2 regions of the Streptomyces sp. NPDC002144 genome follow, and region 1 is predicted to be linked to the other one. Evidence: riboswitches for the same ligand, from Rfam matches in the RefSeq annotation. Region 1 holds a riboswitch; the other holds the start of a gene.

Region 1 (4,312 bases):
CGGCTGTCTGGCCCTGCTGGGCTACGCGGCCGCCAACGCCGCCTCCGAGCAGTCCCTGGTCGGCGCGTCCGGGGCGATCTCGGCGGTCCTGGGGGCGTTTCTGTACCTGTTCCCCGGGGCCCGGGTGACAAGCCTGCTGCCCTTCCTGTTCTTCCTCCCCCTCCGCTTCCCCGCCTGGGTCGTCCTGCCCTTCTGGGCGTCCCTGCAGTGGCTGGCGGCGGGCCGGGCGTCCCAGGGGCCCGGGGTGGCGTATCTGGCCCACCTGGTGGGCTTCGGCCTGGGCTTCCTCTACGCGTGGGGTTTCCGCCGTACGACTAGAGTGAGGGCCGCCCCTGCTCCGGCCCCCGAGGGAGAGAACCAGCCGTGATCACCGCGATCGTCCTCATCAAGACCAGCGTGGACCGGATCCCCGAGATCGCCGAGCGGATCGCCGCGCTGGACTCCGTCAGTGAGGTCTTCTCCGTCACGGGCACCTACGACCTGATCGCCATGGTCCGGGTCAAGCAGCACGAGGACCTGGCGGAGGTCATCCCGGGCTCCATCAGCAAGATCCCGGGCGTCGAGGCCACGGACACCCATGTCGCGTTCCGGACCTACTCGCAGCACGACCTGGAGGCCGCGTTCGCGATCGGCCTGGACTCCTGACGCGCCGCCCTACTCCGCGGGACGGTGCAGCCGCCCCCAGAGGGTGACCAGCGCGCCCCAGTTCACCACCTGCCAGGCCGGGATGTCGGCGGAGTGCGGCACGCCGTCCTCGTCGGCGCCCCGCACCGTGAGGCTCGCGTCCCGCCGCATCGCCCACCAGGACCGGGGGACGGACGGGTCCGGCAGGTCGACGGCGAGTGTGGGCTCCTCCAGGCCGGACCACGGCAGGAGCGTCCGCCCGCGCGGCAGCCACAGCCCCCGCGCGTCCGCCGTGAGCCGGCCGAAGGCGACCTGCCGGCCCTCATCGAGCCGGGCGAGCAGTGCGGGCGCCTGCGCCCCGCCCACCCGCCGCCGCACGTGGTGGACGGCGGCGCGGATCGCCGCGTTCTCGGCGCGTTGCTCGTCCGGCTCGTGAAGCCGCCACTCGTCGAGGACGAAGGAGTGTTCCGAGCCGTCGGCGAACCGCGCCAGGTGCCGATGGCCGAAGGCGTACCAGGGCGGGCCGTGCTCCCGGCCCCGTCTCAGGGTCAGGTCGATCGTGGAGCGCCAGTCGGTCACCTGCTCCCAGCGCCGGGCCCGCGCGCCCGGCACCGACACCAGCCCCTCCTCGTACAGGTACACCGGTGCCGTACGGAGCAGCCGTGGCCGACGGCGCGCGACGGCCACCGCGAGGAGCTCCCCGAGTTCCCCGGCCGACGCCGACTCACCTACCGCGGCCGGAATCCCCACACAAGGGATGATTACACGGCCGGAACGCAGCGGCCGTCCTCGGTGCGGTAGTTCCACCTCGCCCCGTCGCTCACCAGTTCCCGCACGGCGTTCACGAAGCGCTCGACATGCTCGTCGGGGGTGCCCGCGCCGAAGCTGACCCGGATCGCGTTCAGCGACTTCTCGCCGGGCGCGGCCTCGGGGGCGCCGCACTCGCCCTGGGTCTGGGGGTCGGAGCCGAGGAGGGTGCGCACCAGCGGGTGGGCGCAGAAGAGACCGTCGCGGACGCCGATGCCGTACTCGGCGGAGAGGGCGGCGGCGAAGTGGGAGCTGTTCCAGCCCTCGACGACGAAGGAGATCACGCCGACCCGGGGCGCGTCGTCGCCGAAGAGGGACAGCACCTTCACCTGCGGGACCTCCGCCAGGCCTGCCCGCACCTTCTCGATCAGGTGCCGCTCGCGGGCGACCAGGGTGTCGAAGCCGGCCTCCGTCAGCGCCTTGCAGGCCGAGGCGATGGAGTAGGCGCCGATCACGTTCGGGGAGCCCGCCTCGTGCCGGGCGGCGCTGTCGTGCCACTCCACGTCCACTCCCCCGTCCTCACGGCGGGTGACCTTGCGGCTGGCGCCGCCACCCGCGAGGTAGGGGTCGGCCGCGCGCAGCCAGTCGGCGCGGCCGGCCAGGACGCCGGAGCCGAAGGGGGCGTACAGCTTGTGGCCGGAGAAGGCGACCCAGTCGACGTCCAGGTCACGGACGGAGACGGGGTGGTGCGGGGCCAGCTGGGCGGCGTCCAGCACGATGCGCGCGCCGTGCGCGTGGGCGGCGGCGGCCAGCTCGCGGACCGGCCACAGCTCGCCGGTGACGTTCGAGGCGCCGGTGACGCAGACCAGGGCCGGGCCCTTCGGGTCGCGGTCGGCGAGGGCGCGCTCCAGGGTCTCCACGGCCTGCGCGGGGGTGCGCGGGGCGTTGAGGTAGGTGACCCGGGCGTCCTGCCAGGGCAGCAGGCTGGCGTGGTGCTCGGTCTCGAAGACGAAGACCTGGCAGTCGGCGGGGAGGGCGCGGGCGAGGAGGTTGAGGGAGTCCGTGGTCGAGCGGGTGAAGACCAGCTGGTCGTCGGCGCGGCAGTCGAGGAACTCGGCGACGGTCCTGCGGGCGTTCTCGAACAGGTCGGTGGAGAGCTGCGAGAGGTAGCCCGCACCGCGGTGGACGCTGCCGTAGTACGGGGCGTAGGCGGCCACGTCGTCCCAGACGCGCTGCAGGGCGGGGGCGCTGGCCGCGTAGTCGAGGGCCGCGTAGGTGACTTCGCCGCCCGTCACGAGCGGGACGGTGACATCCCGGCCCAGAACGGGCAGAGGGGCACAAATGGTCTGGACGGACGCAGCGGTGGAGACAGACATGGGGAACTCCCGTGAAAGGCAGAGAAAAAGGCGAGAAGGGGGTGCGCGGAGGCGGGGCTCGGCGGCCCTATCGCATTCGCTTGCTCACGGGAGACTCCCTCGATGACCAGGATCCCTGGGCTGTGCTCATCTCGAGAGCGTGAGGGATCCGCGCTTGCCGCAGACCTCGCTGCCTACGGCCTGGTCTTCACCCGGGGCACCCCGCCACGGACGGAGGGTTGCCGGACAGTCGGCCGGGGCCTCATGACTGTCACTCATGACCTGGAAGAGAACGTACGTGAGGTGATCGCGGTCCCGCAACCCGTGTCCGGATGACGGGACCGCGACCTCCTTCGGTTACTTGTTGCTGGCCGCCACCCAGCGCTCCAGCGCCCGCTTGGCCGCCCCGGAGTCGATCGACTCCGCCGCCCGGTCCATGCCGGCCCGCAACTGCTCGGCCAGGGTGCCCGGACCGGGGTCGAGGGCCACCAGGGCCGCCGCCGAGTTCAGCAGGACGGCGTCCCGTACCGGGCCCGTCTCGCCGTCCAGGAGACGCCGGGCGACCTCCGCGTTGTAGGAGGGGTCGCCGCCGCGCAGAGCCTCCACCGGGACGAGGTCGATGCCGACGTCACGGGGGTCGAAGGTCTCCTCGGTGACCTTGCCGTCCCGGACGATCCAGACGTGGGACGTGGACGTCGTCGTGAGTTCGTCGAGGCCGTCGTCGCCGCGGAAGACGAGCGAGGAGTTGCCGCGCTCGGCGAAGACGCCGGCGACGATCGGCGCCATGCGCGGGTCGGCGACACCCACGGCCTGCGCCCGCACCTTGGCGGGGTTGGTGAGCGGACCGAGCGCGTTGAACACCGTCCGGATGCCCAACTGGCCGCGCGTGGCGCCGACATGACGCAGCGCCGGATGGAACTTGATCGCGAAGCAGAAGGTGATCCCGGCCTCCGCGGCCACCTGCGGGATCCGCTGCACGGGCAGTTCGAGGTTGACGCCCAGCTTCTCCAGGACGTCGGAGGCCCCGGACGCGGAGGACGCGGCCCGGTTGCCGTGCTTGACGACCCGCGCCCCGGTGCCGGCGACCACGATCGCGGACATCGTGGAGATGTTGACGGTCTTCGCGCCGTCGCCGCCGGTGCCGACGATGTCGACGGTCGGACCCGGCACCTCGATGACGTTCGCGTGCTCGTACATCGTCCGGACCAGGCCGTTGATCTCCTCGACGGTCTCGCCCTTGGCCCTGAGGGCCACCACGAACCCGGCGATCTGCGCGTCGGTCGCCTCGCCGCGCATCATCAGGTCCATCGCCCAGGCGGTGTCGTCGGTGCTCAGGTCCCTACCGTTCAGCAGGCCGTTCAGCAGCAGGGGCCAGGAACGGCCCGCCGCGGTGTCGCCTCCAGCGGGGGTCACAGCGCTCATGAGGCCGCTCCTGGGTGTCGTAGAAGTAACGCAGTGTGGGCCCACCCTATCCAGGTCGGCGCACGAAGAAGGGCCCCCGTCCGGTGTTCGGACGGGGGCCCTTCCGCCGTGGCGTGGCGAGCCGCAGCGATCAGTGGTGGCCGTGGCCGCTCGTGATCTCCTTG
Region 2 (4,312 bases), on a different contig from region 1:
AGAGCTTCGGCGCGGACTCGCCCCAGCTCGCGGCGATCGTCGGGCGCGAGGTGCCCGGACTGCAGGTCGGCACCTCCGCGATCCCCGTCTTCGGCCGCCACCCACTGCTCGTCTCCAGCCAGGCCCAGACCGCCCAGGCCGCGACCCACGGCCGCTACCACCTCGGCCTGGCCCTGGGCACGAAACTGCTGACGGAGACCGCCTTCGGCCTGCCCTTCGAGCGGCCCATCGCCCGGCTGTGTGAATTCCTCACCGGGCTGCGGCAGTTGACCGAGACCGGCACGGCCGACTTCCACGGTGAGCTGCTGACCGCCACCACCCCGCGCCCGGCGCGGGTACCGGGTGCCGAGAGAGGTGTCCCCCTGCTGGTCGCCGCAATGGGGCCGCAGGCGCTGCGGGTCAGCGGTGAACTGGCGGACGGGATCCTGCCGTACCTGGCGGGACCACGCGCCCTGGCGGACCACATCGTGCCCGCCCTGACCACCGCCGCCGAGGCCGCCGGCCGCCCCGCGCCCAGGATCGTCGCCCTCGTGCCGGGCGTGGTCACCGACGACGTGGAGGCAGTAAAGGCCAAGGCCACCGAGAACCTCGCCTTCTACGAGGGGATCCCGTCCTACGCCCGGGTCATCGAACTCTCCGGCGCCCGACGAGCCGCCGACCTGGCCGTGATCGGCGACGAGCGGACCGTCGAGGCCAAGGTGCGCCGATACCGCGACGCCGGTGCCACCGAGGTCGTGTTCTCGGGCACCGGGATCGCCAAAGAGGCCGACCGCCGACGCACCTGGCGACTCCTCGGCGAACTCGCCCGCTGAACCGCCCCGAAGACCCGACAGCCCCTGCACGAAGGAGACTCCTTTGACCACCGAGGCCACCACGACCGACCTCCACACCTTCACCGAGACCTGGCTGGAGTGGTACCGGGCCCAGGAGGCCCAACTCTCCGCCCCGCACGGGATCCTGGCGATCACCGGCCAACACTGGCTCGACGACCGCCCCCAGCGTTTCCCGGACGCGCCCGGCGCCTGGCACACCGGCCCCGACGGAGTCGTCGTCACCCTCGACGACGGCGAGGAACTGGTCGTCGAGGGAACCCCGGTGCGCGGTGAACACCGTTTCGGCGTGCTGCCCGAGCGCGGCGGCGTCAACGCGGTGTGGAAGGACGCCGTCATCGAGGTCGCCAAGCGCGGCGGCCACGACATCGTGCGCCCCCGGCACCCGGACGCGCCCCGGCGCGCGGCCTTCACCGGAACACCTGCCTACGCACCCGACCCGCGTTGGGCCGTGACCGGCCGCTACGTCCCCTTCGACACACCCCGGCCGACCACCGTGGGGGCGGCCGTCGAGGGCCTGGAGCACGTCTATGACGCTCCGGGCAGGATCGACTTCGAGCTGGACGGACGTCAGCTGTCCCTCACCGCGTTCCCCGGCGCCGGCGAGGGCCGGCTGCTGGTGCTGTTCACCGACGCCACCTCCGGGGTCACCACCTACGCCGCCAACCGGGCCCTGTGGCTGGAGCCGCCCGCCGCCGACGGCCGGGTCGTCCTGGACTTCAACCGCGCCGCGAACCTGCCGTGCGCCTACACGGACCTGGCCACGTGCCCGCTGCCCCCGGCCGAGAACCGGCTGCCGGTGGCGATCGAGGCCGGTCAGAAGATCCCCCGCGAGCGCGGCGGTTCCTGAGCCGGGGCCCGGCCATTGACCAACGGCAAGATCTCTCCGTACGATCACGAGTGGCATTGAGTGTCAGCGTCAAGCCCTGGCTCGCTGACCGGCAACCCTCCCACGCGGTGGGGTGCTCCAGGTGAAAGCCCGGCGGGATCAGCGACGATCCCGCAAGCGCGTGGCCCCGTGACCGGGGCCGGACAGGTGGAGGACCGACATGCGGCACGGTGGTGACCTCAGCGCCCGTTTCGCCGTCGCCACCGTGTTCTCCCGGCTCTCGCGTCGGCGCCACATCGATCTCAAGCGCTCGACCAGCTGTCTCTGTCAGGCCTGACGCGCCTTTTCAGCGCTGGTCGCCGCCCGGCACCGGTCGCCGCCGCATCCGTCTGCGCCTGATCCGCGTACTTCGTTTCCGCTGATCCCCGTTCTTCCTTTCCGCTGATCCCTGTCTGCACAGCGCTCCCCGACGTCGGCATCACGCCGATCGGGTCCGCACGCCCTCGCACGGCCGAGTCCCGTACCACCGCCGTGCCTGGTGACACGAGTAGGAGAAGCCCTCCGTGATCGCACTTCCCCATGTCAGAACCTCTCGGTGGGCGGCACTGACCGCCCTTGTGACCACCAGCGCCCTGCTGACCGCCTGCGGATCCGGCGGCGGCGACGCGGGCGGCGGCACCGGAGTGCCCAGGTCCGGCGGCACCCTGACCTTCGCGGTGGGCTCGGACTCCGGCTGCGTGGATCCGCAGCAGGTCGCCAGCAACGAGACCATCTACTCGGTGCGCCAGCTCGTGGACTCCCTGACGGACCAGGACCCGAAGACCGGCAAGATCGTGCCGTGGCTGGCGAAGAGCTGGGACGTCAGTCCCGACGCCACGGCCTTCACCTTCCATCTGCGCTCCGGCGTCACCTTCAGCGACGGCTCGAAGCTGACCGCGCAGGTGGTCAAGGACAACTTCGACGCGGTGCCGAAGCTCGGCGCCCTGGGCACCCTCGCCGAGGGCTACCTGAGCGGCGTCAAGAGCACCACCGTGGTCGACCCGCTCACCGTGAAGGTGACCTTCGGCCAGCCCAACGCCCAGTTCCTGCAGGCCACTTCGACGCACTCGCTCGGCATCGAGTCCTCGGCCAGCGTGAAGAAGACCCCGCAGCAGAAGTGCAGCGACGGGGTGACCGGCTCCGGACCGTTCGTGCTGAAGCAGTACGTGCAGAACCAGTCCCTCACACTCGCCAGGCGCACCGGATACGCCTGGGGATCATCACTGTGGTCCAAGAAGGGCGAGGCGTATCTCGACAAGCTGGTGTTCAAGGTCGTGCCGGAGCCGGGTGTGCGGGCCGGCAGCCTGCAGTCCGGTCAGGTGGACGCCGTCGCCAGCGTCGGCAAGGCCAACGAGGCGGCCCTCAAGGGTGGCCAGGTCACCCTCCAGCGACGGGCCAACCCCGGGGTGGTGTTCGGTCTCGGCCTGAACAACTCCCGGCCGCTGTTCAAGGACGCCAAGGTGCGCCAGGCGATCCTCCACGCCATCGACCGGCAGCAGATCGCCGACACCGTCTTCCCGACCGGCACCCGGCCGGCCACCAGCGTCCTCGCACACACCACACCCGACTACACCGACCTCGCCTCCGGCCTGACCTTCGACGTCACCAAGGCCAAGTCCCTGCTGGATGCGGCCGGCTGGAAGACCGGAAGCGACGGCATCCGCGCCAAGGGCGGCCAGAAGCTGAGTCTTACGATCAAGTGGTTTCCCAACGCGGCCACCAACCAGCCCGCGCTGGAGCTCATTCAGCAGCAGCTCAAGACCGTCGGTGTCGACGTGGCCCTCAAGCAGCTCCAGGTCACGCAGTTCGCCCCGACACTCCAGTCGGGCGACTACGACGCGGTGTGGGGGAACGTGACCCGCGCCGATCCCGACATCCTGCGCAGCTCCTTCTCCACCGAGCTGGCCAACTTCTACCACCTGCCCCCGAGTTCCCTGGACACGGCACTGTCCGAGCAGGCCGCTACCGTCGACCCGGCCAAGCGCAGGCAACTGGTCGGCCGGGCACAGCAGTTGATCGTGCAGAACGCCTACTACGCTCCGGTGGTGGAGCTCCAGACCCAACTGGGCGTGTCGAAGAAGGTGCACGACCTGGACTTCGACGCCTCCAGCCGGCTCCAGCTGCACGACACCTGGATCGGCTGACGCATGCGCCGCTATGTGATCAAACGGCTCGCGCAGGCGGTCGGCGTGCTGTGGGCGGCGTACACGGTCTCGTTCCTGGTGCTGGACTATCTGCCGGGCGACCCGGTCACGGCGATGGCCAGTGCCGGGATGGACTCGGGGCAGGTCGACCCGAAACAGATCGCCGCCCTGCGGCACGAGTACGGCTTCGACAAGCCGGTGCTGGTGCAGTACGCCGAGTACCTCGGCCGGGCGGTGCGCGGGGACTTCGGCGACTCGGTGTCCACCGGTCGTGCGGTGACCTCGACGCTGGCCGACGCCCTGCCGCAGACCCTGCAGTTGACCGGCGCGGCCCTGCTGCTCGCGGTGCTCCTCGGCGGCGGTCTGGCGGTGGTGGCGACGTACACCAGACAGCGCTGGCTGCGGCAGCTGCTGCTGTCGCTGCCGCCGCTGGGGGTGTCCGTCCCGACGTTCTGGGTGGGGCTGCTGCT

Evidence for each region. Region 1 has a riboswitch for S-adenosylmethionine ahead of ACWCQ1_RS07130 (aminotransferase class V-fold PLP-dependent enzyme). Riboswitches for the same ligand answer to the same signal wherever they lie in the genome.
Region 2: another riboswitch for S-adenosylmethionine. It lies ahead of ACWCQ1_RS36670 (putative leader peptide); the one in region 1 lies ahead of ACWCQ1_RS07130 (aminotransferase class V-fold PLP-dependent enzyme).

What each region holds. Positions count from the first base shown of each region.
Region 1 is NZ_JBSFDB010000003.1:467,785-472,096, forward strand. It holds gene ACWCQ1_RS07115 (rhomboid family intramembrane serine protease) at 1-367, shown strand, start outside; gene ACWCQ1_RS07120 (Lrp/AsnC family transcriptional regulator) at 364-645, shown strand; gene ACWCQ1_RS07125 (hypothetical protein) at 655-1,374, opposite strand; gene ACWCQ1_RS07130 (aminotransferase class V-fold PLP-dependent enzyme) at 1,386-2,747, opposite strand; SAM riboswitch class IV at 2,893-3,009, opposite strand; gene trpD (anthranilate phosphoribosyltransferase) at 3,084-4,148, opposite strand; gene qcrB (cytochrome bc1 complex cytochrome b subunit) at 4,279-4,312, opposite strand, start outside.
Region 2 is NZ_JBSFDB010000032.1:84,392-88,703, forward strand. It holds gene ACWCQ1_RS36660 (LLM class F420-dependent oxidoreductase) at 1-812, shown strand, start outside; gene ACWCQ1_RS36665 (DUF1684 domain-containing protein) at 856-1,680, shown strand; SAM riboswitch class IV at 1,733-1,845, shown strand; gene ACWCQ1_RS36670 (putative leader peptide) at 1,880-1,996, shown strand; gene ACWCQ1_RS36675 (ABC transporter substrate-binding protein) at 2,223-3,842, shown strand; gene ACWCQ1_RS36680 (ABC transporter permease) at 3,846-4,312, shown strand, end outside.